3 regions of the Margalitia sp. FSL K6-0131 genome follow, and region 1 is predicted to be linked to each of the others. Evidence: riboswitches for the same ligand, from Rfam matches in the RefSeq annotation. Region 1 holds a riboswitch; each other region holds the start of a gene.
What was found. A riboswitch is a leader RNA that binds a small molecule or an ion and turns the genes downstream of it on or off. The one in region 1 is predicted to bind S-adenosylmethionine.
Positions count from the first base shown of each region.

Region 1 (7,846 bases):
TACTTCCTAGGAGGACCGGAATTACTGCGAAAAACGATTAAACAGAATTTTGGTCTAGATGTTCAGTATTATGTAATGGTGAATTTTAAAGGATTTGAAAAAATTGTCGATACACTCGCACCTGATGGCATTGAAATTAATGTGAAAAAAGAAATGTCAAAAAATATTGGTGTTACATTACATCCAGGTCTTCAAAAGCTGCACGGTAAAGAATTATTAGGGTATGCAAGGTTTAGACATGATGCTCAAGGTGATTTTGGCCGTGTAGAACGCCAGCAAGAGGTTCTTCAAGCTATAAAGGATGAAGTTCTAAGTGTAAATGGATTTACAAAAGCACCTAAGTTATTAGGAACAATCCAGCCTTATATTCAAACGAATATGGATACCAGTGATGCGATTGCGTTAGCTAGTGAGTTTTTACTAAAACGTCCGAAAAATATCGATACTTTAACAGTGCCAGTTCAAGGTGCTTACCAAAATGGATATGTATCCTATGATGGTGCTGTTTTGGAAATTGATAAAGAGAAAAACCAGCAAGCGATTAATAATTTTTTGAATGATAATAGCAGTACAGTCAACAGCTCAAATCCATAAACAAAAAGCTAGTCTTCTAAAAAAGAGGACTAGCTTTTTTGATTCCTTTATAATGTCTATTAATCTTTAAAATGTTTCGATCATCATAACGGCCATAGTTATATGGTTTTCAGATCATCTAACAATAATTTTCGATCTGCTTCTTTTTTTATATGTTCACTTGCTTGGGTGGCAAGCATTTTATAATGATGTACTTCTTCTATATTCCCAGCGATCATATATGCACGGGCTAATGCCTCATAAGCAAATGCAAGATCGAAGTCCCCAATTTGGTTTTCAAGGCATATTTCTAAATTTCTTTTTGCATGGTAAAGTGCAGGCTCAGCTCGCTTAAGGATGGAATACACTCTGGATATTTGCCATTCACCTCTAGAAAGGTTAACCGGTTCCCCAATTATTCCCCAATGAAAACGGGATGTATGCGCCATATGTATCATTGTATCATCTTCCATTTTGGTGCGATTTTCCTTTTCGATTAAATCCCATGTTTGATTGAAATTGTCAATCGCCAATTTTTTATGTATGTCTTTCGTAATAGCAGTCATGGATAAAGTCTTCCTTTCTGGTTTAATACATATAAATTCTTTGAAATGCTCTGTTTTTCCTTGTTTCGAAAAGAATCTCACTCATTTTCAGATTATTAATAATTTTTATAAAAACTATATTGACAATTAAAATAATGCAACATAAAATAAAATCAAATAAATGAATGATTCATTCATTCACGATAACTTAGGAGGATGGTTAAAATGGAAAAAAGATGGACTGTAAAAGGAAAGTACATTATTATAACTGGGGCTACTAGCGGTATAGGGTTGGCTACGGCTAAGGAGCTAGTCAAGCGCGGTGCAAATTTAGGAATTATCGCACGAAATCAAGTTAAGGCAAATGAATTGGCAACGCAATTAAAAAATGTGTCGGGAGGAAAGACGGTGGTAGATGTGTTTTTAGCTGACATGTCTTCTCAAGAATCAATCAGACAGGTAGCAAAAGAGATTTTGTCAAAGTGCCCGAAAATTGATATTCTCATTAATAATGCTGGAGCAATGTTTGATCGACGTCAAGAAAGTGTCGATGGGATGGAGATGACGTGGGCAGTTAATCATTTAGGACCATTTCTTTTGACAACACTTCTCTTGGAAAGATTAAAGGAAAATGGTAACGCCCGTATCATTACCACTGCCTCTCACGGCCACAAAATGGTGAAGAAAGGAATAGACTTTGATGATATACATGCTAAAAGCTTATATTCTTTTCCAAAAATGCTTTTCGGCGGACCTACTATCAGGTATGGCGAGACGAAGCTTGCCAACATCTTATTTACTACAGAATTAGCTAAACGGTTAGAAGGAACAGGGGTTACAGCACACTGCTTCGACCCGGGGCTTGTTGCAACAAATTTTAATCAAAATAATGGCTTATTGGCTCGGTTAACAATGGCAGGAATGAAGCCTTTTTCCCGCAGTCCGGAAAAAGGTGCCGAAACATTAGTATGGCTTGCAGATACAGATGATATTTCAGAGGATAACGGCGGTTATTATGCGGATATGAAAAAAATTCTTCCATCAGTACCGGCTCAAAATCTGGAGGCAGCAAAGCGTCTGTGGGAAATCAGCCAAGAACAAGTTGGTTAACCTCAGCTTTTGTTAACGAAAGCCTTATAAACATCCTTATTTCAATTAAGAATGAATAAGCTTCAATACAGCCTAAATACACAATAGATGGGAGTGTACTTTTAAAATGACGTTAAAAGAACAGGATTATGCCCAAGATGAAAGAAGAGAAGAGATTAAGCGCGCTGCCTTGAAAGTATTTGCCCGCAAAGGAATTTCGGGAACAAAAATGAGTATGATTGCAGCAGAAGCAGGAATTAGTCAAGGGTTGTCCTACCGTTATTTCAGCTCTAAAGAAGAGCTTTTCAGCTTGCTTGTTCAGGAAGCATTGGAAGAAGCGCAGACAGCAATAGCGAATATCGGAAACCTTCCCGGAACACCGTTTGAACAGCTAAAAGCATTGACTAAAAATATGCTGGAGGAAAATCACAAACAATATTTCTTGCTCATACAGCAGGCGCATACATCCGATGAGACGCCTGTCAAGGTAAAGCAGCTTCTAGATCAATTCTCTTCAAAGGACACAATTGAGCAATTAATCCCAATATTTGTTAAAGGTCAGGAGATGGGGGAATTTTGTGAAGGGGATCCTCATCGGATCTTGTTCCTCTATCTTTCTGTTATCAGCGGTCTGATGATTCAAGACGTTTATACAGATGAAAACTATTGGGTAAACGAAATCGATAGCCTGATGAAGATTTTATCAAAATAATATATTTCGCTTTACCACTATTTTAAAAAGATTTTACTTGATAAAAGCAAATTATTGTTGTAAATTGTTAATTAAGTTGGTAAATTTCTGAATAATAACTAAATACTAAAAATCTTATCAAGAGAGGTAGAGGGACTGGCCCGATGACGCCTCAGCAACCGTCAATTTTTATTGAAATGGTGCTAATTCCAGCAGGTATTTTTTTGCCTGAAAGATAAGAAGAATGTTAGGGCATTTTCGAGGACTTCTTCTTATGGAGGTCCTTTTTATTTTGTATTCAACAAATAGGAGGATATTTCATGACAAATCATCATATTCATACAGAGCTTGTACAAATTGGAAACCGCAGTGAACAGGTAACAGGCGCGGTGAATCCGCCTGTTTACTTTTCAACCGCTTATCGCCACGCGGGAATCGGACTTTCCACGGGCTATGATTATTCCCGTACGAAAAATCCGACCCGTGCGCTTTTGGAGGATAGCTTTGCCAAACTGGAGGAAGGGAAGCAAGGATTTGCTTGCAGTTCAGGAATGGCTGCTATTCAACTCGTATTATCCCTCTTTCGCCAAAATGAAGAGATTATTGCTTCCGATGATTTATACGGTGGAACCTATCGCTTGCTTCAACAATACTCGGAAAGCTACGGAATTCGTACACATTTTATCGATTTAAATGATACGGCTAAGCTTAAGGCAGCGATAACAGAGAAAACTAAAGCAATCTTAGTAGAAACACCAACTAATCCTTTAATGATTGAAACGGATATTTCGGCTATTGCTGCGGTTGCAGAAAAAAATGATCTGCTGCTGATTGTTGATAATACTTTTTTAACCCCGTACTTACAAAAACCAATAACACTTGGAGCAGATATTGTCCTTCACAGTGCAACCAAATATATAGGCGGTCATAATGATGTGCTTGCCGGACTTGTTGTGGCGAAAGATACTGCTATTTGTGAAAAGCTTAGTGCCTACCATAATGGGGCTGGTGCTGTTTTGTCACCATTTGATTCCTGGCTGTTAATTCGCGGTTTAAAAACCTTGAGTATAAGAATGGAACGCCATCAGGAAAATGCGAAAAAATTAGTTGAGTTTTTACAAGAATGTCCTGAGGTTGAAAGTGTTCTTTATCCAAATAAAGGTGGAATGGTGTCCTTTCGTTTGCAAAAAGCAGAATGGGTTCCGGCTTTTTTAAAGAGTTTACAGTTGATTACTTTTGCAGAAAGCTTAGGCGGTGTGGAGAGCTTCATTACCTATCCGGCTACGCAAACACATGCTGATATTCCGGAAGAAGTACGTATTAAGCGTGGTGTATGCAACAGGCTGCTGCGTTTTTCAGTAGGGATTGAACATGCAGATGATTTAATTAGTGATTTAGAGCAGGCATTTGCGAAAATTCGGCAGGAGGAGTTGGTGCTGTAATGGGTATTCATCATGCATTTGATACAAAGCTAGTTCACAGGTGAGGATATATTGATGGGGTAACGGGGGCAGTGAACCCGCCTATTCATTATTCATCCACCTTCCATCAATCATCCTTTAATCAATTTGGCGAGTTCGATTATAGCCGTTCGGGAAACCCGACTCGGAAAATACTGGAGGAGACAATTGCTGATTTAGAAGGAGGAACAGCAGGCTTTGCTTTTTCGTCTGGAATGGCTGCCATTTCATCCGCTTTTATGCTTCTTTCCGCAGGGGATCATGTTCTCATATCCCAGGATGTATATGGCGGAACATACAGAATCGTTACAGAGGTTTTAACGAGATTTCAAATAGAACATACCTTTGTCGATATGACCGATTTGGATCAAGTGGCACAGGGCATCCGGCCGAATACAAAGGTTTTATATGTAGAAACTCCTTCAAATCCGCTTTTGCATATTACCGATCTGAAAGGTGTTATAAAAATAGCGAAAGCAAACGGTTGTTTAGTGTTTGTTGATAATACTTTCATGACTCCGTTTCTTCAAAGGCCATTAGACCTTGGCGCTGACATTGTCCTTCATAGTGCTACGAAATTTTTATCAGGTCACAGTGATGTTGTGGCTGGTCTCGCAGTTGTAAAGAACGATGACCTTGCTAAAAAGGTTGGGTTTATTCAAAATGCGTTCGGGTCTGTATTAGGGGTGCAGGATTGCTGGTTGTTATTAAGAGGAATGAAAACATTGAGTGTCAGGCTTCAGCAGTCCTCCAAGACTGCCGAACAAATTGCTACTTTTCTAGTGAAACACCCGCTTATCGAGGAAGTATTTTATCCAGGATTAACCTCTCACCCAGGATACGCTATTCACCATTCACAGGCGAAAGGAGCAGGTGCTGTCCTTTCGTTTCGCTTGCCTGACAGGGAATGTACAAAAGCATTTGTCGAGAATGTTCGGATTCCTGTTTTCGCAGTAAGTTTGGGGGCGGTGGAATCAATCCTTTCCTATCCGGCAACCATGTCTCATGCTGCAATGCCAAAGCAGGAACGGGAAAGAAGGGGAATTACAGATGGTGTTCTCCGGTTATCTGTCGGTCTTGAGCATGTAGATGATTTACTGGAGGATTTCGAACAATCGCTGCAGAAAGCAATTCGTTTTGCTGCAACCATTAAATAAAAGGAGTGAAGGCATGAACTTATTAGATAGACTAAAGAACTCTATTTTAGTTGCGGATGGTGCCATGGGAACGCTTCTCTACTCCTACGGAAAAGATACATGCTACGAGGAATTTAATTTATCCCATAGCGAGGATATTTTTAATATTCATCAAGCATATATACAGGCGGGTGCACAGGTTATCCAAACAAATACCTATGGTGCTAATTACTATAAATTAAGCCAGTATGGTCTGGAGGAGCAGGTAAAAGCCATCAATATAGAAGCGGTCCGGATTGTCAAGCAGGCTGCGAACAAAGATACTTATATACTCGGTTCAATGGGAGGATACCGCGGTTTTCGCAAGGCAGACATCACTCTTGCCGAGATTAAGCGCAGTTTTCGGGAACAGCTTTATCATCTTCTCCATGAAGGGGTCGATGGGATATTGCTCGAAACCTATTATGATGCGGAGGAGCTTTTTGCAGTTGTGGAAATTGCGAAGGAGGAAGCGGATGTACCGGTTATTGCGCAATTTTCCTTATTAGAACCAGAGGTTTTGCAAAATGGAACATATGTGAAAGACGGACTACGGCGGTTAGAAGAGCTTGGGGCGGATGTGGTCGGATTGAATTGCCGATTAGGACCTCATCATATGATCCAATCCTTTGAGCAGATACCCTTGCCTAACAGGGCATTTTTATCGGCATATCCAAATGCAAGTCTGCTAGATTACGAGGATGGCAGGTATGTCTTTACAAAAAATGCTGAGTACTTTAAGAGTTGTTCCGTACGGCTTGTGGAACAGGGGATACGCCTGATAGGGGGCTGCTGCGGTACAACGCCGGAGCATATTAAGGCAATTGCGGAGGGAGTCCGCGGGCTGCAGCCTATTAAGGAAAAAACGGTGAAACCGATTCGCCCAAAGATTGAAGTCCTCGCTTCCCATGTAGATCAGGAACCTCCGCTGCATGAGATTGTGAAAGAACGGACATCGATTATTGTGGAACTTGATACACCAAAGCATTTACAGACAGAAGCTTTTTTTACCGGGGCTAACCGTTTAAAGGAAGCGGGTATTGATGCTTTAACAATGGCCGATAACTCACTTGCCTCACCGCGTATTAGCAATGTCGCTATGGCAACGATTCTGAAGGAGCAGCATCATATTCGCCCGCTTGTTCATATTACTTGCCGGGATCGTAACTTAATTGGACTCCAATCCCATTTGATGGGGCTGGATGCTCTGGGGATAAATCAGGTTTTAGCGGTGACGGGGGATCCTTCAAAAATTGGCGATTTTCCGGGTGCAACGTCTGTCTATGACTTATCTTCCATGGATCTGATTGCCATGATGAAGCAATTTAACGAAGGAATTTCCTATTCCGGAAAGTCTTTAGGAAAAAAAACTTCCTTTTCTGTGGCAGCTGCTTTTAATCCAAATGTGCGTAATTTGGATCGTGCAGTTGCTCGGTTAGAGAAAAAAGTTCGGAGCGGTGCAGATTATTTTATTACCCAGCCGCTTTTTAATGAACAGCAAATAGAAGAGGTATATAAGGCAACCAGACATTTGAAGGTGCCGATTTACATTGGCATCATGCCTTTAACAAGCTATCGCAATGCGAGTTTCCTTCATCATGAGGTTCCGGGTATAACGTTAACAGAGCAAATTTTAGATGTGATGGAAAGAGTAAAGGACGACCCAGTTCAGGCAACGAAGGAAAGCTTAGCAATTTCGAAGGCATTGGTTGATGTAGCGATGAAATATTTTAATGGCATTTATTTGATTACACCATTTACTCGCTATGATTTAACGGTGGATTGTGTAAATTATGTACACGAAAAGGAGAAACTGGTCCATGGCACTAACGTTATTTGAACAACAGCTGAAGAAAAAAATTCTTATATTAGATGGTGCGATGGGGACCATGATTCAAGCGAAGCAGTTGATAGCTGAAGACTTTGGCGGGGAAGAGTATGAAGGCTGTAACGAGTACTTAACGATTACTGCCCCGGATGTTATCGGCGATATTCACCGAGCATATTTACAGGCAGGTGCTGATGTGATTGAAACCAATACATTTGGTGCGACAAGTATTGTCCTTGATGAATATGGCCTTGGTCATTTAGCGGAGGAAATAAATTTTAAGGCTGCCCGATTGGCGAAACAAGCGGCGGATAAATTTTCCACGCAGAAATGGCCGCGGTTTGTTGCCGGTTCAATGGGACCAACGACAAAAACGTTATCTGTTACGGGCGGAGCAACCTTTGACCAGCTGAGGCAGGCTTATTATGAGCAGACGAAAGGATTAGTTCGAGGTGGTGCAGATGTTCTTTTACTGGAAACATCAC
Region 1 is NZ_JBBOZS010000001.1:507,428-515,273, forward strand. Features, by position in the region: gene NSQ59_RS02610 (LCP family protein) at 1-594, shown strand, start outside; gene NSQ59_RS02615 (hypothetical protein) at 693-1,139, opposite strand; gene NSQ59_RS02620 (SDR family oxidoreductase) at 1,344-2,228, shown strand; gene NSQ59_RS02625 (TetR/AcrR family transcriptional regulator) at 2,335-2,919, shown strand; SAM riboswitch class I at 3,031-3,140, shown strand; gene NSQ59_RS02630 (methionine biosynthesis PLP-dependent protein) at 3,219-4,340, shown strand; gene metC (cystathionine beta-lyase) at 4,391-5,515, shown strand; gene NSQ59_RS02640 (bifunctional homocysteine S-methyltransferase/methylenetetrahydrofolate reductase) at 5,529-7,373, shown strand; gene metH (methionine synthase) at 7,354-7,846, shown strand, end outside.

Region 2 (7,846 bases), 3.6 Mb from region 1:
CAGCGCAATTGAAGAGAAATATACAATGGGAAAATACAACGAAAACACGTTTGTCAAAGCGGTAAACTCCTTTCAAGCGAAAGGGTGGACACCGCTTGCAGGAGCGATAAAGAAAGCGAAGGAAATGGCAAAAGACTATGAAGCCGATACGACGATTTATATCGTCAGTGACGGTGCGGAAACCTGCGGAGGCAATCCAGTAAAAGAAGCCGAAGCATTCGCATCTGTAAATAATGAGTATAAAGTAAACATCATCGGCTTTGATGTAGATTCCAAATCGGAAGATCAATTAAAGAAAGTGGCGGACGCGGGGAACGGCAAGTATTATTCCGCTAATAATCCGAACGATTTAAGTAAAACCATCGAAGAACAATGGCTTCCTTCCGCGCTCGATCTTGCTTATTCTTTTACGAAGGCACCTGATCCATGGGAAGTTTTAGCAGAGTATAAACGATTTGATTCACTAAGTGAACCGCTGAAAAATATGATATCGCGCGAAAATGACAGATATACGAAAGCAGTCCAGTTACTGGAAGAAAACCATTGGATCGATTCGGAGACATCTTCAACCCTGCGGAACTGGTTATCCGAAAGAAACGAACAATTACGAAATTTCGCTTCCCAATTAAGTCAAGAAAAATATAAAGAAATCGATGACAGAGCGAGTGAAATTAGTAAAAAGGTAAAAGAATGGACAGATAGAATGTGGAAGCTGAGAAAAGAAAGCGGGAAAGTATGGTAGTAAAGTAAGAAACGAACATGATTTGAACATTTTTACCCCGGCATGAAAATTATTCTGGGCCAATCGATATCAAAGCTGTATTCATGAAATCAGATTTTCTATTTCCACAAAGATTCCCTAGTCCACTATAAACTTTTCTATCGGTTTATGGTAAGATTAAATTCCTTGGCAGGGGCAACTAAAAAAGAGAGTTTGCATTTTATTGCGAACTCTCTTTTTTTCATGAGGAGCACTTGAACATTTTGTGTTAGGGCTTGAATAATTAAAAAATCAGATACTTTTCTACGATAAATAAAACTTAATATGAAAATTGGAAGAATGTGCATGCGATAGAAGGCAAGAATAATAAATAGACAATCGTTCATTTCAAATTCTGCCTATTTCATCTTTCCTAGAAAAAACACCCAAAACTGTTTATTTAACAACACTTTTGGGTGATTCACCGTTTTAAAACAACTTGGTTAAAAATTAGTTATTTCCTATCCCCATATTTCTTTAGAAATATCTACAATATATTTCAACTTCGCCCATTGTTCTTCTTCGGATAAAATATTCCCATGATGAGTAGAAGCAAAACCGCATTGAGGGCTGATACATAATTGCTCTAATGGTACGTATTTTGTTGCTTCCTTCACGCGTGCTTTAATGGTCTCCTTATCTTCTAATTTACCATGCTTCGATGTGAAGACACCCAGCACGACTTGGGGGCCCCCATTTGGAATGTATTCCAAAGGTTTGAAATCTCCCGAACGATCGTCATCATATTCCAGGAAAAATCCGTTGACTTTTTCTTTTGCAAATAAGGTTGGCGCGATTTTTGCATAACTGCCTTCAAAAGCCCATTTCGATCGGTAGTTACCACGGCAAAGATGAGTCGTTACAATTAGATCTTCCGGTTTATCCTCCAGTACTCCATTTGCAACACGTAAGGCTAATTCTATTAATTCTTCACGGGAATAACCGCTATCATGAAATGGAATTTCCGGTGCATTAAGACCTGCAATGTAGACATCATCTAGCTGAAGATAACGGCAGCCAGCATCATAAAAGGCTTTAATTGCCTCGCGGTACGCTTGAATAATATCATTTGCATATTCTTCAATGTTAGGATAAACATCCAGATTACGGATACCAGTGTTAAATAATTGATTAGGACTCGGAATCGTTTGCTTTGCAATGGCACGGTCTCCAACGATTTCTTTAAATTCAATAAAGTCTTTTACATGTGGGTGATGAGGGTTAAATGAGATTTTTCCAACCACACGAACATTGTATCGTTCTGTTTCCTCCCCCTTAAATTTAAAGCCATGCTCTGGAATGTAGCCCTCTACACCATTTAAATGCTCTAGAAAATCCGTATGCCAAAATCTTCGGCGGAATTCTCCATCTGTGACAGCTTGCAGTCCGACTTCGATTTGTTTATCAACAACTTTCTTAATCTCGTCTGTTTCAATTTCATGTAGTTCTTGTGCTGTAATATTCCCTTCTTGGAAATCCTTCCTGGCCTTATGAATTCTTGCTGGTCGTAATAAACTTCCCACATGGTCTGCTCTGAATGGAGCTTTTATTAATGTTTTTGTCATTTTAATCTCTCTCCCTTAGTATTTTTTAAATCTATCAAATGTATTAAGTATTTATGGCAAAATAGCAAAAGAACGAACTGGAAAACCAGTTGCTTTCTCAGGCTTTGGACTAATATTGAAAATTACAGCTCCTTTGGCTGGCAACTTATCTAGGTTCGTCAACAATTCCACTTGAAATGTATCTTGTTCAAGCACATAGTATTCACCAACGAGGGAACCATTTTTGCGAAAATCAAGGGCCGCATCTGTATCAAATGTTTCGTGTCCAACAGCTTTAATCTTTCTTTCTTCAAATAAAAATTTTAAGGCTTCTATTCCCCATCCCGGAGTGTGACTATTTCCCTCTTTATCTTTATTTTCAAATGCCTCCTTATTAGGCCAACGCTTCCCCCAATCAGTACGTAAAGCGACAAATGTACCTGCTTCGATTTTTCCATGTTCCGCTTCAAACTTTAAGACATCATCAACAGATAATATAAAGTCATTATCTTCTTCCGCTTCCCTCGATTTATCAATTACAATATGAGGCAATACGAGTTCCTTTAGCTCTAGATCCTCAAGGTAACGTTTGTTTCGAACGAAATGTATGGGGGCATCGATATGTGTTCCATACTGACCTGGAAAATGGAAACCTTGTGCAAAAAAGCCATCATCATGGGTAAAAAGTGTTGTAAACTCTGCATCGTCAAAAGCGGAAAAATGTGGGGAATTCGGGCCAAAAGTATGTGTGAGATCAACCCATTCTTTCCTTTGAAGTACCTCAAAGACTTTCAAAAGCTCATTATCTGTTTTTACTGTTGACATAAAATCACCTCATATATGAATGTAAATATTAAAAACCCCTCTTCTAGAAAACAGAAGAGGGGTGAATAGACGAAAACATTACCTGCTCCTCTTATCTTCTAGCCTTACGCTACTGGAATTGGCACAGTACTTAAAAAAGTCCGCTGCCGAGGCTTCAAAGGGCCAGTCCCTCCACCTCTCTGGATAAGAAAAAATTCAAAATATTAAGTTATGGAATTTACTATACAATTTGAAAGGAAATTTGTCAACATGGGTTAATGGAGGATTTTTCTAGGTCTTCTTTAATATAGGATCTTTTCTTAAACTTTGATGCTTCTATTAATTCATTTGTTACATCTGAGATAAATTCAGATTTTGTTGCTTCGTATATGATCAATATCTTCTTCCCCTTTTACGTTTCTAGTTATAGATTATTAATACGTAAAAACCCACCTTTTGGGTGGGTAATACTATTTATGTCTTACTGTATTCCACAATACCTTCTGAGTTGTTAATGTTCTATTACATTTGTAATTACTATTATATTTTTTTATTAGAGAAACAATAGTAGATTTCGATTTACCAGAAACTTGACTAGTCGGGTGATGAAACATATAGACACAGTCACTTGTTCGAAAATGTCCACCTAGCCTATCCGTTCTTCCGGAATGAGCGGATGCACTATTTACACTAACCACAAATAAAAATGCCGCAATAATTATCGTTGTAATAACTTTTTTCAAAAATCTCCCTCCCTAAATATTCATATATTTAGATTATTTTGTAAATAATAGAAAAATGATTTTTGCATGAAATAGAAGTATTAGAAAAAAAACAGCCCAACACAAAGCGTTAGGGCTGTTCTCAAACAGTTAACTCATTAAGATGTATTCTTTAAGTCAACGGAATATATTTTTTTCTACAATATTACTCCATCGCCCATTTTAATAACATGATCAGCAAATGATAGCATTTCTTCATCATGGGTAACCATTAAAGTCGTGATATTCAACGTTTTTGTTAAATCTCTGATTAACGTCATAACGTCCTTTGACCTTTTTGAGTCCAAACTAGCAGTAGGTTCATCTGCAAACAGGACTTTGGGTTGATGGATAATCGCACGAGCAATGGCTACACGCTGCTTTTCACCACCTGATAATGATGATGAATAAGCATTTTTCCGGTGATCCATTTCTACCAATTTTAATACTTTATCGATTTCCTTTTTTCGTGCATGTTTACTGAGGGTAGATTCAGATACGTCCAACATTAACATTAGTTGCTCTTCTACTGTGAGAAAAGGAACAAGATGTGCGAATTGAAAGACAAACCCAAATTGACTTGCACGTATTTTTCGAACTTGTTCAGCATTCATGGCAGTCATATTTTTTCCATCAAAGATTACTTGCCCATTGGAAGCGGGTTGAAGGCCGGCAGCTATAGTAAGAAGGGTACTTTTTCCAGAACCTGATGCTCCCACTAATGCTGTAACTTCTCCTTCCCTAAGTGAAAGATTAATTCCCTTTAGTATTTCCTCCTGTACATCCCCATTAGTAAACGTTTTTCTCACTTCATTAATCGTAAATAATGACATATTAAACCTCTCCTTGTTGAATAGCTTGTAGTGGTTCAACTTTTTTAATTTGTATACCCGATAGCGAAGCCCCAATAAATCCGATGACAAGGAAGACAATCGATATTTGTACAGTTGTTGCAGGTGTTAAACTAAAAGGTATTCCTTTAGGGGCTATGTTATTAAACAATTGACTGAGTCCAATCGATAGAGCAAGCGCAATGACAGTAATCAAAATCATCTGTGTCCACATTATCTTGAACAAGCTGCTTGTTTTTAAACCAATTGCTTTCAGAATACCGTATAGACCAATTTTTTGGACATTCATCATATAGAAAAAGATAGCAAACAACATGCCGCTGATGACAACTAAAAACCATACGATCATATTTAGGGACATCTGTTCTGCATTATAACTCGGAATTGAGTTAAGAAACTGCTTTTTCGAAAATGATTGTAATCCTTTTATTCCTTGTGTTGAATCATCTCCCGGTTTGAATATCAATTGCATTTCATTGACTCGATACATTTCTTTGTAGTCCTGCATATTGATATAAGCCACAGGTGCATGGCTAAATTTCTTTTGGTCTACAAAACCTTTTACCATAAACTTGCCGCTGTATTGATTATTCGTTAAGGTATCTCCTATCTTTATACCTTCGTCTTTCATAGAACTATCAAGGACAACTTCACCCTTTTTTACATTTGTAAATAATTTGGAATCTGTTGATGTTACAAATGCAACGCTTCGTTGTTTCCCATCACGATCATTTAAAAATCCCATCTGAATAGAAAATGCTGCAGCATCTTTTTGGTTTTGTAAGATGTGATCTTGTGTGCTTTTCTTTATCCTTGAAAGATTATAGTTTTCGTCTGCATCTTTCGTCATATAGAATTGTCCATTTGGTAAATCTTTAATTAATGCTGCATTGTCTTGTGATAATCCATTTGCCAAACCGGATATAATTAACGTTAATAAACTAACGAGAAAAACAATCGAACCTAAAATTAAAAATCTCACTTTATTTTTCTTCATTTCTTTCCAAGCGATGTTCATCTTTATTCCTCCAATCTTCTTTCGACTTCCTTAATATACAACCGTAATATGAACGGACGATGAACAGGCTGTTACATTTCAAAATTTACACTTTAAAGTGTTGCTGCCTTTGGATAGCAAAGGCACTTTTCTACGACATAGCAAGTCTATGACATTTTGTATCGTCAATACACGTTTTGGCGAATTTTCTCTGCACATATTTTCCTTTAAATTGTCCCGGTTGTTAACAATAACCAACACTCCTTTTACTCTTGTCTATCGTTGTTGAAATTTGTTGCATAGGATATATAAAAGGAATAACAGTAAATGTGGGTGACCTTATCCAATAAGTTTTAGTATCCAAATTAGTGCTATATTTTTCAGAAGGATGTTTGAGCAAAATGACTCAACAAAAGGTGATTATTTTTCTACCTGCTTACTACGAAGAGGAATCAATCGCGGAAGTAATCGGGAAAATACCACGGTCATTTAATCGGGATATAGAGATTCAAGTTGTTTCAAGTGATGGAACCGTTCAAGCAGCATATAAGGCAGGTGCAGATTAGGTTAAATAACTTACGGAAAAGCATGGTAATTCGTAAAGGAATTCGCCATGCTTTTTATACGGAGATTTTCCGGTTAATGTATAGATAGGAGGCTTTTGAAGCAGAAATAAGCGGAGATTTTCCGATAAACCTGCTCTAAATAAGGCCAAATCCAAAGAATTGGATAACATAAACGGGAAAACTTCCTTTATTTTTAAGGAAATATGGGTATTTCCCAATTTAAGCGGAATTATTCCGTTTATTTTTCAAACACTGTGGAATCAACATTCTGTTTTAACAGACATCCATGCAAAAAAATTTGCACATCAATGAATGAAATATCTATAAAGAGCATCTGATAATCCCATTTATTAGCAAGGTAATATATTTGTTAGCATCTCTTTTCTTATAATTAAACATGGTAATTTAAATCTTTTTTGGCGAGATTTCGCATTTTAATTAGTTTAATACAAGATTAATGAGACGCAAAAAGCATGGCGAATTCATATTACCATGCTTTTTTGTTTTCTTATTTAACCTTTTTTACTTTTTACCTTCAAAGAGAATCAGGATTGTTACTACATGTATCCGTTTTAATCTTATTTTAACTTCCTGATTGCCTTTGATAGTTCCTAAAAATCATACTATTTCCTTTCATCATTCCGAACTTTTTATAAAAAGGAACCAAGTCATCGTCACAACATAAATCAATCATATAGATGTTATCAAGTTCTTTTAGCATTTGCTTGACTAATTCTTTGCCAATACCTTTATTCTTGTATTCCGGTAAAACCTCAAGAAGTGGAATATAAGCCGAAAGAATTCCATCACTAATAGCGGTTATAAATCCAACTACTTGATTAGTGTTCTCATCCATCGCAATAACCACTTTACTACTGTTTTTTAAGAGTTTTAAATGTGTTTGTGGACTTGGCGGATTCGGCCAATCTACAAAGAAACCCTTAAGCATATTAGAGGTTATACCCTCGAGTGAGTTTTTAAATATCATACTATATCATCTCCTAATTTGTTTTAGAATTTTAGGCAGATGATTTGTATCAAAAGTAAAGTAACAAAAGAGTGTCCCCCAAGCATTTCTAGAATCCTATACAATTGTTCGACATAAAGACTAAAAATCCTTTTATTTTTAGTTTTAACTGTTTCTGCAAACTTTGTTGTTCTTTGAAGGCAATAAACTAAAATTTGGAGTTAAGGGAAAATACGGTAATTTTATATTATGCTACTAGCTGGAGGTATCAGAAAATAAAAAGGTTCCAAAAAGTATTTTATAAATATTTACAGTTTATTTCTTTGTGCATACTGACTGCTGGACTATTATCTGTATTTATCTTTTATTGGGAAAACATCCATCACTTTGTTTCTTGTTGGATAACTAAATACATGTCCATAGTGGGTTTGAAGGACAAAACTTAGCTGAGTAACAGGAAAGTTGTCCTTCATCCCAGTTATAAGAGATATAACTTTATACAACTTTCCTATGAAATTAGTGGAGAAATATGTGAAAAGTAACTACTGGCCATGCTTGTTACTTACAGTTTTGTAACTTAATAATAACAAAAAATG
Region 2 is NZ_JBBOZS010000001.1:4,137,413-4,145,258, forward strand. Features, by position in the region: gene NSQ59_RS20230 (vWA domain-containing protein) at 1-742, shown strand, start outside; gene NSQ59_RS20235 (5-methyltetrahydropteroyltriglutamate--homocysteine S-methyltransferase) at 1,222-2,325, opposite strand; gene NSQ59_RS20240 (cyclase family protein) at 2,377-3,129, opposite strand; SAM riboswitch class I at 3,218-3,319, opposite strand; gene NSQ59_RS20245 (hypothetical protein) at 3,374-3,505, opposite strand; gene NSQ59_RS20250 (hypothetical protein) at 3,579-3,851, opposite strand; gene NSQ59_RS20255 (ABC transporter ATP-binding protein) at 4,028-4,702, opposite strand; gene NSQ59_RS20260 (ABC transporter permease) at 4,704-5,738, opposite strand; gene NSQ59_RS20265 (hypothetical protein) at 6,119-6,283, shown strand; gene NSQ59_RS20270 (GNAT family N-acetyltransferase) at 6,867-7,271, opposite strand.
Region 2: another riboswitch for S-adenosylmethionine. It lies ahead of NSQ59_RS20240 (cyclase family protein); the one in region 1 lies ahead of NSQ59_RS02630 (methionine biosynthesis PLP-dependent protein).

Region 3 (7,846 bases), 1.2 Mb from region 1:
TCTATATACACAAATCTTTTGTCAAGAATCCTTCTATGAAATTGAACAATTGGCAAAGGAATCGTTAGTAGCAATTGAAGAAGGCGACACATTAAGAATGATGCTATCTGCATTACGAAAATTAACACGCCACAATCCTATTAATGTCATTGCGAAAAAACGTGAAGCTTCTGTCAAACTTATTGAAGCAGAAAAATACGTTCTTTAATAGATATTAGCCAACAAATCATTTGATTTGTTGGTTTTATTTTTAAAAATTCATATGGTATGCTTTTTTTAATAGGGAAACCTAAAAGAGAATTCATTTCTTTTTGGGGGCTCCAATGAAATCTTCAAACTTTAATCCCATTAGAATAATGCAATCTAAATTTTATATATCCGTCTCTGTAAAGTTTTGGATTAGTCATATCCTGGCATTGTTTTGGATGCTATTCTCCATTTATTTATCCGTCCCATGGATTAAGGATCTTGGAAATCTAATTTCGATTCCGGCAGCTATTGTGGTTATTTCCGGTATTTCCTATATACCGGGTTATATGAATGCATTTCTGGTTGTAAGTTTATTGTTTGACAAACAGCCGCCTTTTAAAAAAGAATATCCAGATATTCCTGTAACGATCATTATTGCCGCTTACAATGAAGAAAATGGAATTTATAATACCTTAAAATATGTTAAAAACCAAGACTACGAAGGAGAAATATATGTCATTGTTGTAAATAATGCATCAGAAGATCAAACAGCAACGGAGGTACTTAAGGCAAAAGATGAACTACAATTAAATTTACTCTTATTAAATGAGGAAAAACCTGGGAAGTTCCATGCTTTGAACAAGGGGCTAAAATATGTCGAGACAGAGAACGTAATAACGCTCGATGCGGATACAATAATTCATAAATCTGCGGTAAGATATTTAATGGCTCGCATGATAAGTAGTCCTATTGATGTTGTGGCAGTTGCAGGCTCGGTTCTTGTCCGTAATAGCCGCCAAAATATTTGGACAAGAATACAAGAATGGGATTATTTTTTAGGCATTGCTTCCATCAAACGTTTGCAGGGCCTCTATCAGGGAACTTTAGTAGCTCAAGGGGCATTTAGCTTGTATAAAACAAAATACATTAAAGAAGTTGGTGGATGGCCGGATGCTATCGGAGAAGATATCGTATTAACTTGGAGACTATTGGAAGGTAAGAATAAAGTATTTTTCGAACCATTGGCGGTAGCCTTTACGGATGCACCAACATCAATCCTTCATTTTGTCCGTCAACGTTCACGCTGGGCAAGGGGAATGATTGAAGGGCTGCGAGAAATCAAACCATGGCAGCAGCCACAAATATATACGAAATATTTAACAGGAATCAACTTCATTATGCCTTTTTTAGACATAAGCTACACCCTATTCTGGATACCTGGTTTAGTTTTAGCATTTTTTGGTCATTTTTGGATAGTGGGGCCAATGACCTTTTTTGTTTTACCACTAACGCTTATAAGCTTTGGAATTCTTTACTTATATCAGAAGAGATTTGTTTTTAGACCGTTAAATCTTCGAATTCGAAAAAACTTTATCGGTTTTATTCTCTTTATTTTGGCCTATCAAATGATCATGTCTCCTGTTTCAACCTATGGTTATATACAAGAATTTTTTCAGCTAAAACGCAAATGGGAATAGGATAAAAATCAATAAATTTGCTATTAGCATAGAAGGTAAAATAAAATTTGTGTCGAAATAGTATTATTGCAGCATGATTGTACTATCCATGAGAAAGGAAGTGAAACGCAGATGGCATTGACGTTTTATTGGTATCCTAAATGCGGTACTTGCCGAAAAGCAAAAAAATGGTTAGAGAGTCATAAGCATGAATTGATAGAAATTCATATTGTGGACTCGCCGCCATCTAAAGAGGAATTAAAAAAGCTCTACCATTTAAGTGGATTAGATTTAAAAAAGTTCTTTAATACGAGTGGACAAAAATATCGGGAACTCGGATTAAAAGATAAAATAAAAAGTGCATCAGAAGATGAATTACTTGATATACTTGCTTCTGATGGAATGTTAATGAAGCGGCCACTAGTTACAGATGGGAAAGATGTAACAGTTGGATTCAAGGAAGAAGAATTTGCACAAAAATGGGGATAAGAATGTAGTAAATTCTTGATTTACATACAACTTTTATGTAAATATTAACTTGTTATGTATTAATATCATAAGTCGAATTTCGACTTTAAACGCAAGTTGGGTGAGTACATATTATTATGGGAATTTCACCTGTATTTTTGAACATATTGATGGAGGGATTTTTCAATGAGTTTACCAAGTGAATTACGTTATTCAGAAGAACATGAGTGGGTAAAAGATGAAGGCGGTAATGTTCGCATCGGAATTACAGATTTTGCGCAGTCTGAGCTAGGCGACATCGTTTTCGTGGAGCTTCCTGAGGTAGGAACAGAAGTGCAAGCTGACGAACCATTCGGGAGTGTGGAATCTGTTAAAACAGTATCCGAGCTTTATGCACCAATAAGCGGAAAAGTTGTGGCTGTTAACGAAGATTTAAATGACAGCCCTGAATTTGTAAATGAATCACCATATGAAAAAGCGTGGATGATCGTAGTGGAACCATCTAATAAAGAGGAAATAAGCGAATTATTGACTGCAGAACAATATCAAGAAATGATTAACGAAGATTAATCAAAAACACCTTGGTTCTTCCAAGGTGTTTTTCCATAGATAGGATGATAGAACGTGAACGATTTAACATATGAAGAAATCAGCGAAATGATGGTAATGCAAGATAAAAGTTATACCCTCTATTTATATACTCCTTTATGTGGTACATGCCAGGTTGCGGGTAAGATTCTCAGAATAACAGAAGAACTTTTACCTTCCTTACAAATGTATAAAACAGATTTAAATTACTCTCCACAACTTGCCGAAAAATTTCAAATAGAAAGTGTCCCTTGCCTACTCCTTTTTCAAAACGGAGTATTAAGGGAAAAAATTTATGCATTTCATTCTGTTCCATTCATATTCGAAAAATTAAAAACACTTTAGAACGAATATTACAAATAGGTAGTAATATATCCAAAATATCACATATTTCTTGGGAAATAAGTAGGATAACAGTCGTGATTTGATGATTGTTGTCCTTTTTTGTTTTTAAACGCGAAAATTGCAGATAAATTTTAGGAGGAGATAAGGAGATGTTTAAAGTATTTTACAGTTAAATAACGATTGAATGGGATGATTATATGGAAAGCTGCTTAACAAAATTAAAATATCATTTTTTTGCCCGGAATCACATACAGGCCTTGTTGCCAAATGAACCTCTTACTTTTTGTATATGTATAGAAAAGGAAACTTGGGTCGTTTGGTTTTCTAAAAATGAATTTTCCTTTGAAAAAACGAATCAAGTAGATGAAATAGATACGAAAATGATAATGGGAAAACCAATTGCAATGGATCTATTAAGCGGGAATATTCGATTATCACAATTAAGAAAATATAATCATGTTGTTTACGAGGGTTCATTCCGGCATTTTCTATTGTTAGAATCCGTTTTTTGGTTATGTCGAGATTATGACGAACAAGCGGAAGCGGTTTCTTTTTAGAAATGTATAATTTTCCTTTGACATGTTAATTCTTTGCGTGTTACAATCACTTTCGTAATTATATGAACTTAATTTCAATTGAATAAATGTGTGCTCTTATCAAGAGAGGTGGAGGGATGTGCCCTATGAAACCCGGCAACCATCAGTTCATAACTGAAATGGTGCCAATTCACACAAAACAATCTTGTATTGTTTTGGAAGATGAGAGAAAGGACATCATATTTGCGTGCCTTTCTGCTCATTGCAGAGAGGCATTTTTATTTGGAACATTTCGGGAAAAGAAGGTGGAAATAATTTGATTACGATTCAACAAGTGAGAAAACAATTTAAAACGAAAAATAAAGTGGTCACTGCGGTTGATAATATTGATTTGCAAATCAAGGAAGGGGAAATCTTTGGAGTAATCGGATATTCTGGTGCCGGAAAGAGTACACTTATTCGTATGTTAAATGGATTGGAGCTTCCTACCTCGGGTGTTGTTCGAGTAGCAGGGCAGGAGATTTCCAAAATAAAAGGCAAAGCATTGAGAAAAGCTAGACAAGATATTGCCATGATTTTTCAGCATTTTAATCTATTATGGTCTCGAACCGTGCGTGAAAATATTGCCTTCCCATTAGAAATTGCCCGTGTACCAAAAAAAGTACGTATGAAGAGAGTTGATGAGCTTATTAAGCTTGTCGGGCTTGAGGGTAGAGAAAATGCATATCCATCCCAATTAAGTGGAGGACAAAAGCAAAGAGTAGGGATAGCTCGTGCATTAGCTAATAATCCGAAGGTTCTTCTTTGTGATGAGGCTACTTCAGCGCTTGATCCACAAACTACAGATTCGATTTTAGATTTATTAGTAGACATCAATAAACAATTGGGATTAACCATTGTTTTAATTACACATGAAATGCACGTCATTCGCAAAATATGCCATCGGGTCGCAGTGATGGAAAATGGGAAGATAGTAGAAACAGGACCAGTTCTGGAGGTCTTTAAAAACCCGCAGCAGCAAATTACAAAACGATTTGTTCAGCAAGTATCCGAACAGGAAGATACAAAAGAAGTAGTTTCCCATTTACTGCAAAAGTATCCGGATGGACTCGTAATAAAATTAACCTTTATTGGTGGTTCAACAGAGCAGCCGATTATAACAAATTTAATTAGGGAGTTTCCATTATCCATTAATATCTTGCAAGGGAATATTTCACAAACGCAGAATGGCTCCTATGGAACCTTATTTTTACAAATTGTTGGTCACGAAAAAGAAATGGAGCAAGCAATCCATTATTTGAAAGAACAGCAAGTTGGCGTGGAGGTGATGAAGTAAAATGATGGAGAAATTTTTTCCGGATGTTGAATGGCTATCAATGAAAGAGGCTGTATGGGAAACATTATATATGTCTTTTTGGTCTGTTCTCGCCACTTTCATTTTAGGTATTATTTTAGGACTTTTACTATTTCTTACTGCTAAAGGTCAAGCATGGGAAAATCGATTTATCCATTCGATTATTTCCGCTGTCGTTAATATATTTCGGTCCATACCGTTTATTATCTTAATCGTCCTACTAATCCCTTTTACGAAATTACTTGTAGGAACAATTATTGGAGAAACAGCAGCTTTACCGGCCTTAATTATTGGGGCTGCTCCATTCTATGCTAGGCTTGTGGAAATTGGTCTTCGTGAAATAGACAAAGGTGTCATTGAAGCAGCAAAATCAATGGGTGCCTCAACAGGTACAATTATTTTTAAAGTATTATTACCAGAATCAATGCCCGCTATTGTTTCAGGTATAACGGTCACTGCTATTGCTATTGTCGGTTACACAGCGATGGCCGGAGCAATTGGCGCCGGTGGTTTAGGAAATGTTGCATATATGGACGGTTTTGAAAGAGGCCGAAATGATGTAACTGTATTTGCTACTATTCTAGTTTTAATTATCGTGTTTATCATCCAATTTCTTGGAGATTTTATAACAAAAAAAATAGATAAACGTTAAAAACATCAGGAGGGTTAAGAAATGAAAAAATGGTTAGGTATTTTCATAGCTTCTTTATTAATTGTTTCACTGGCTGCTTGCGGAACGAAAAATTCATCTAGTAATAGCGATACAAAATTAGTTGTGGGTGCATCTAATACACCACATGCTGTCATTTTAGAAAAAGCCAAGCCGATTTTGAAGAAAAAAGGAATTGATTTACAAATTGTAAAGTATTCAGATTATGTAATGCCAAATAAAGCATTAGATTCTGGAGAACTTGATGCAAACTATTTTCAGCATATTCCTTATTTAAATTTACAAATGAAAGAAAATGGATATAAGTTCGCGGTTGCTGGTAAGATTCATATTGAGCCAATGGGAGTTTATTCGAAAAAATATAAGTCACTGAAAGACCTTCCAAATGGAGCGAAGATTATCATGAGTAATTCTGTTTCTGACCATGGCCGAATTTTATCCTTATTTGAAGCGAATGGACTTATTAAGCTTAAAGATGGTGTTGATAAAACAAAAGCAACATTAAAAGATATTGTCGATAATCCTAAACACCTTAAATTCGAATATAATTACGATCCAGCCCTGTTAACAACATTATATAAAAATGGAGAAGGGGACGCAGTTGTTATTAACTCTAATTTCGCCATTGATGCTGGTCTAAATCCTCTAAAAGACTCTATTGCGATTGAAGGAAAGGAATCGCCATATGTAAACGTTATTGCGGTACGTAAAGGTGATGAAAATAAAAAAGCAATCAAAACGCTAGTGGATGTATTACATTCAAAAGAAATTCAGGACTTCATCTTAAAAGAATGGAAAGGTGCAGTAGTACCAGTAAAATAATATATCATCTAAGCTCCGGGGTTCCGGAGCCTTTTTGTTATACAATCCATCATATTAGAGCATTTAAAAAGATTATTAAGAATACCTTCTATATAGTATTCATTTTTAAGTAGCAGAAGAGAATAACCAAAATAATGAATGAAAATCATCTTTGTTTTATTATGTTTATCTTGTTACGATGAACAACGTAAATAAAATTGAAGGGATTGGTTCATTATTAACTCTCTTAAAATCAAGTACACGACGGACATGGAAAAAGCATTGCACAGTGCACATGGAGTAGGATATGAAGTGTACAAAAGAAAGCACAGAGTCAGGATGCAAATTGAGAAAAAAAGAGAGACGGAATATGTTAACTCCCAACGTATAGTGGCCGACATTAGTCGTAGATTAAATATTGGAATAAATTAATGAAAGAAAGGTGGCAATTGTATCGCCGCCTTTTTTTATTTTTGTATATATAACCAATTGTATCCTATATTTCATCCTTATAGGGTTTTGTTTCAGGTGTTTTTTCCTATAAGAGACCTATTCTAAAGTGGAAGGGGTAACCTAGTAAGATTATCGATTTACAAAGCAATAATGATTAAGAAAAGAGCCTTTGATTACATTAAAAATAAATGTTAAATTAGATGTTGTGAGTGCTATTTAGATATAGCTTTTTATTGTCGTTCTCGGTTGCTTATAAATTTAATTTGTTATAAGATTAGAATGAGAATAGATTGAGAATGAGATGTAGAAATTTTTATATACAACGGAGGTATAATCATGGCAGGTTCAACGTTAATTATTAAGGATCTTCATGTTGAAATTGAAGGGAAAGAAATTTTAAAAGGTGTTAATTTAGAAATTAAAGGCGGAGAAATCCATGCTATCATGGGTCCAAATGGTACTGGTAAATCCACTTTATCTTCTGCGATAATGGGTCATCCTAAATATGAAGTAACACAAGGCTCCATTACTTTAGATGGAGAGAATGTTTTGGAAATGGAAGTAGATGAGCGCGCTCGTGCCGGTCTTTTCTTAGCAATGCAGTATCCAAGCGAAATTGCAGGGGTAACTAATGCTGACTTTTTACGTTCTGCAATCAATGCGAGACGTGAGGAAGGCAATGAAATTTCATTAATGAAATTTATCCGTGAGTTGGATAAAAAAATGGAATTCCTAGAAATGGATCCAGATATGGCACAACGTTATTTAAATGAAGGATTTTCAGGCGGGGAGAAAAAACGTAATGAAATTCTTCAATTAATGATGCTTCAACCAAAACTAGCTATCTTGGATGAGATTGACTCTGGATTAGATATAGATGCATTAAAGGTCGTTTCAAAAGGTATTAACGAAATGAGAAGCAGTGAGTTCGGTTGTCTAATCATCACTCACTACCAACGTTTACTTAACTATATTACTCCTGACT
Region 3 is NZ_JBBOZS010000001.1:1,676,480-1,684,325, forward strand. Features, by position in the region: gene NSQ59_RS08015 (acyl-CoA dehydrogenase family protein) at 1-208, shown strand, start outside; gene NSQ59_RS08020 (glycosyltransferase family 2 protein) at 324-1,667, shown strand; gene NSQ59_RS08025 (arsenate reductase family protein) at 1,779-2,135, shown strand; gene gcvH (glycine cleavage system protein GcvH) at 2,301-2,684, shown strand; gene NSQ59_RS08035 (thioredoxin family protein) at 2,739-3,047, shown strand; gene NSQ59_RS08040 (hypothetical protein) at 3,245-3,604, shown strand; SAM riboswitch class I at 3,698-3,812, shown strand; gene NSQ59_RS08045 (methionine ABC transporter ATP-binding protein) at 3,900-4,919, shown strand; gene NSQ59_RS08050 (methionine ABC transporter permease) at 4,921-5,589, shown strand; gene NSQ59_RS08055 (MetQ/NlpA family ABC transporter substrate-binding protein) at 5,611-6,429, shown strand; gene sufC (Fe-S cluster assembly ATPase SufC) at 7,198-7,846, shown strand, end outside.
Region 3: another riboswitch for S-adenosylmethionine. It lies ahead of NSQ59_RS08045 (methionine ABC transporter ATP-binding protein); the one in region 1 lies ahead of NSQ59_RS02630 (methionine biosynthesis PLP-dependent protein).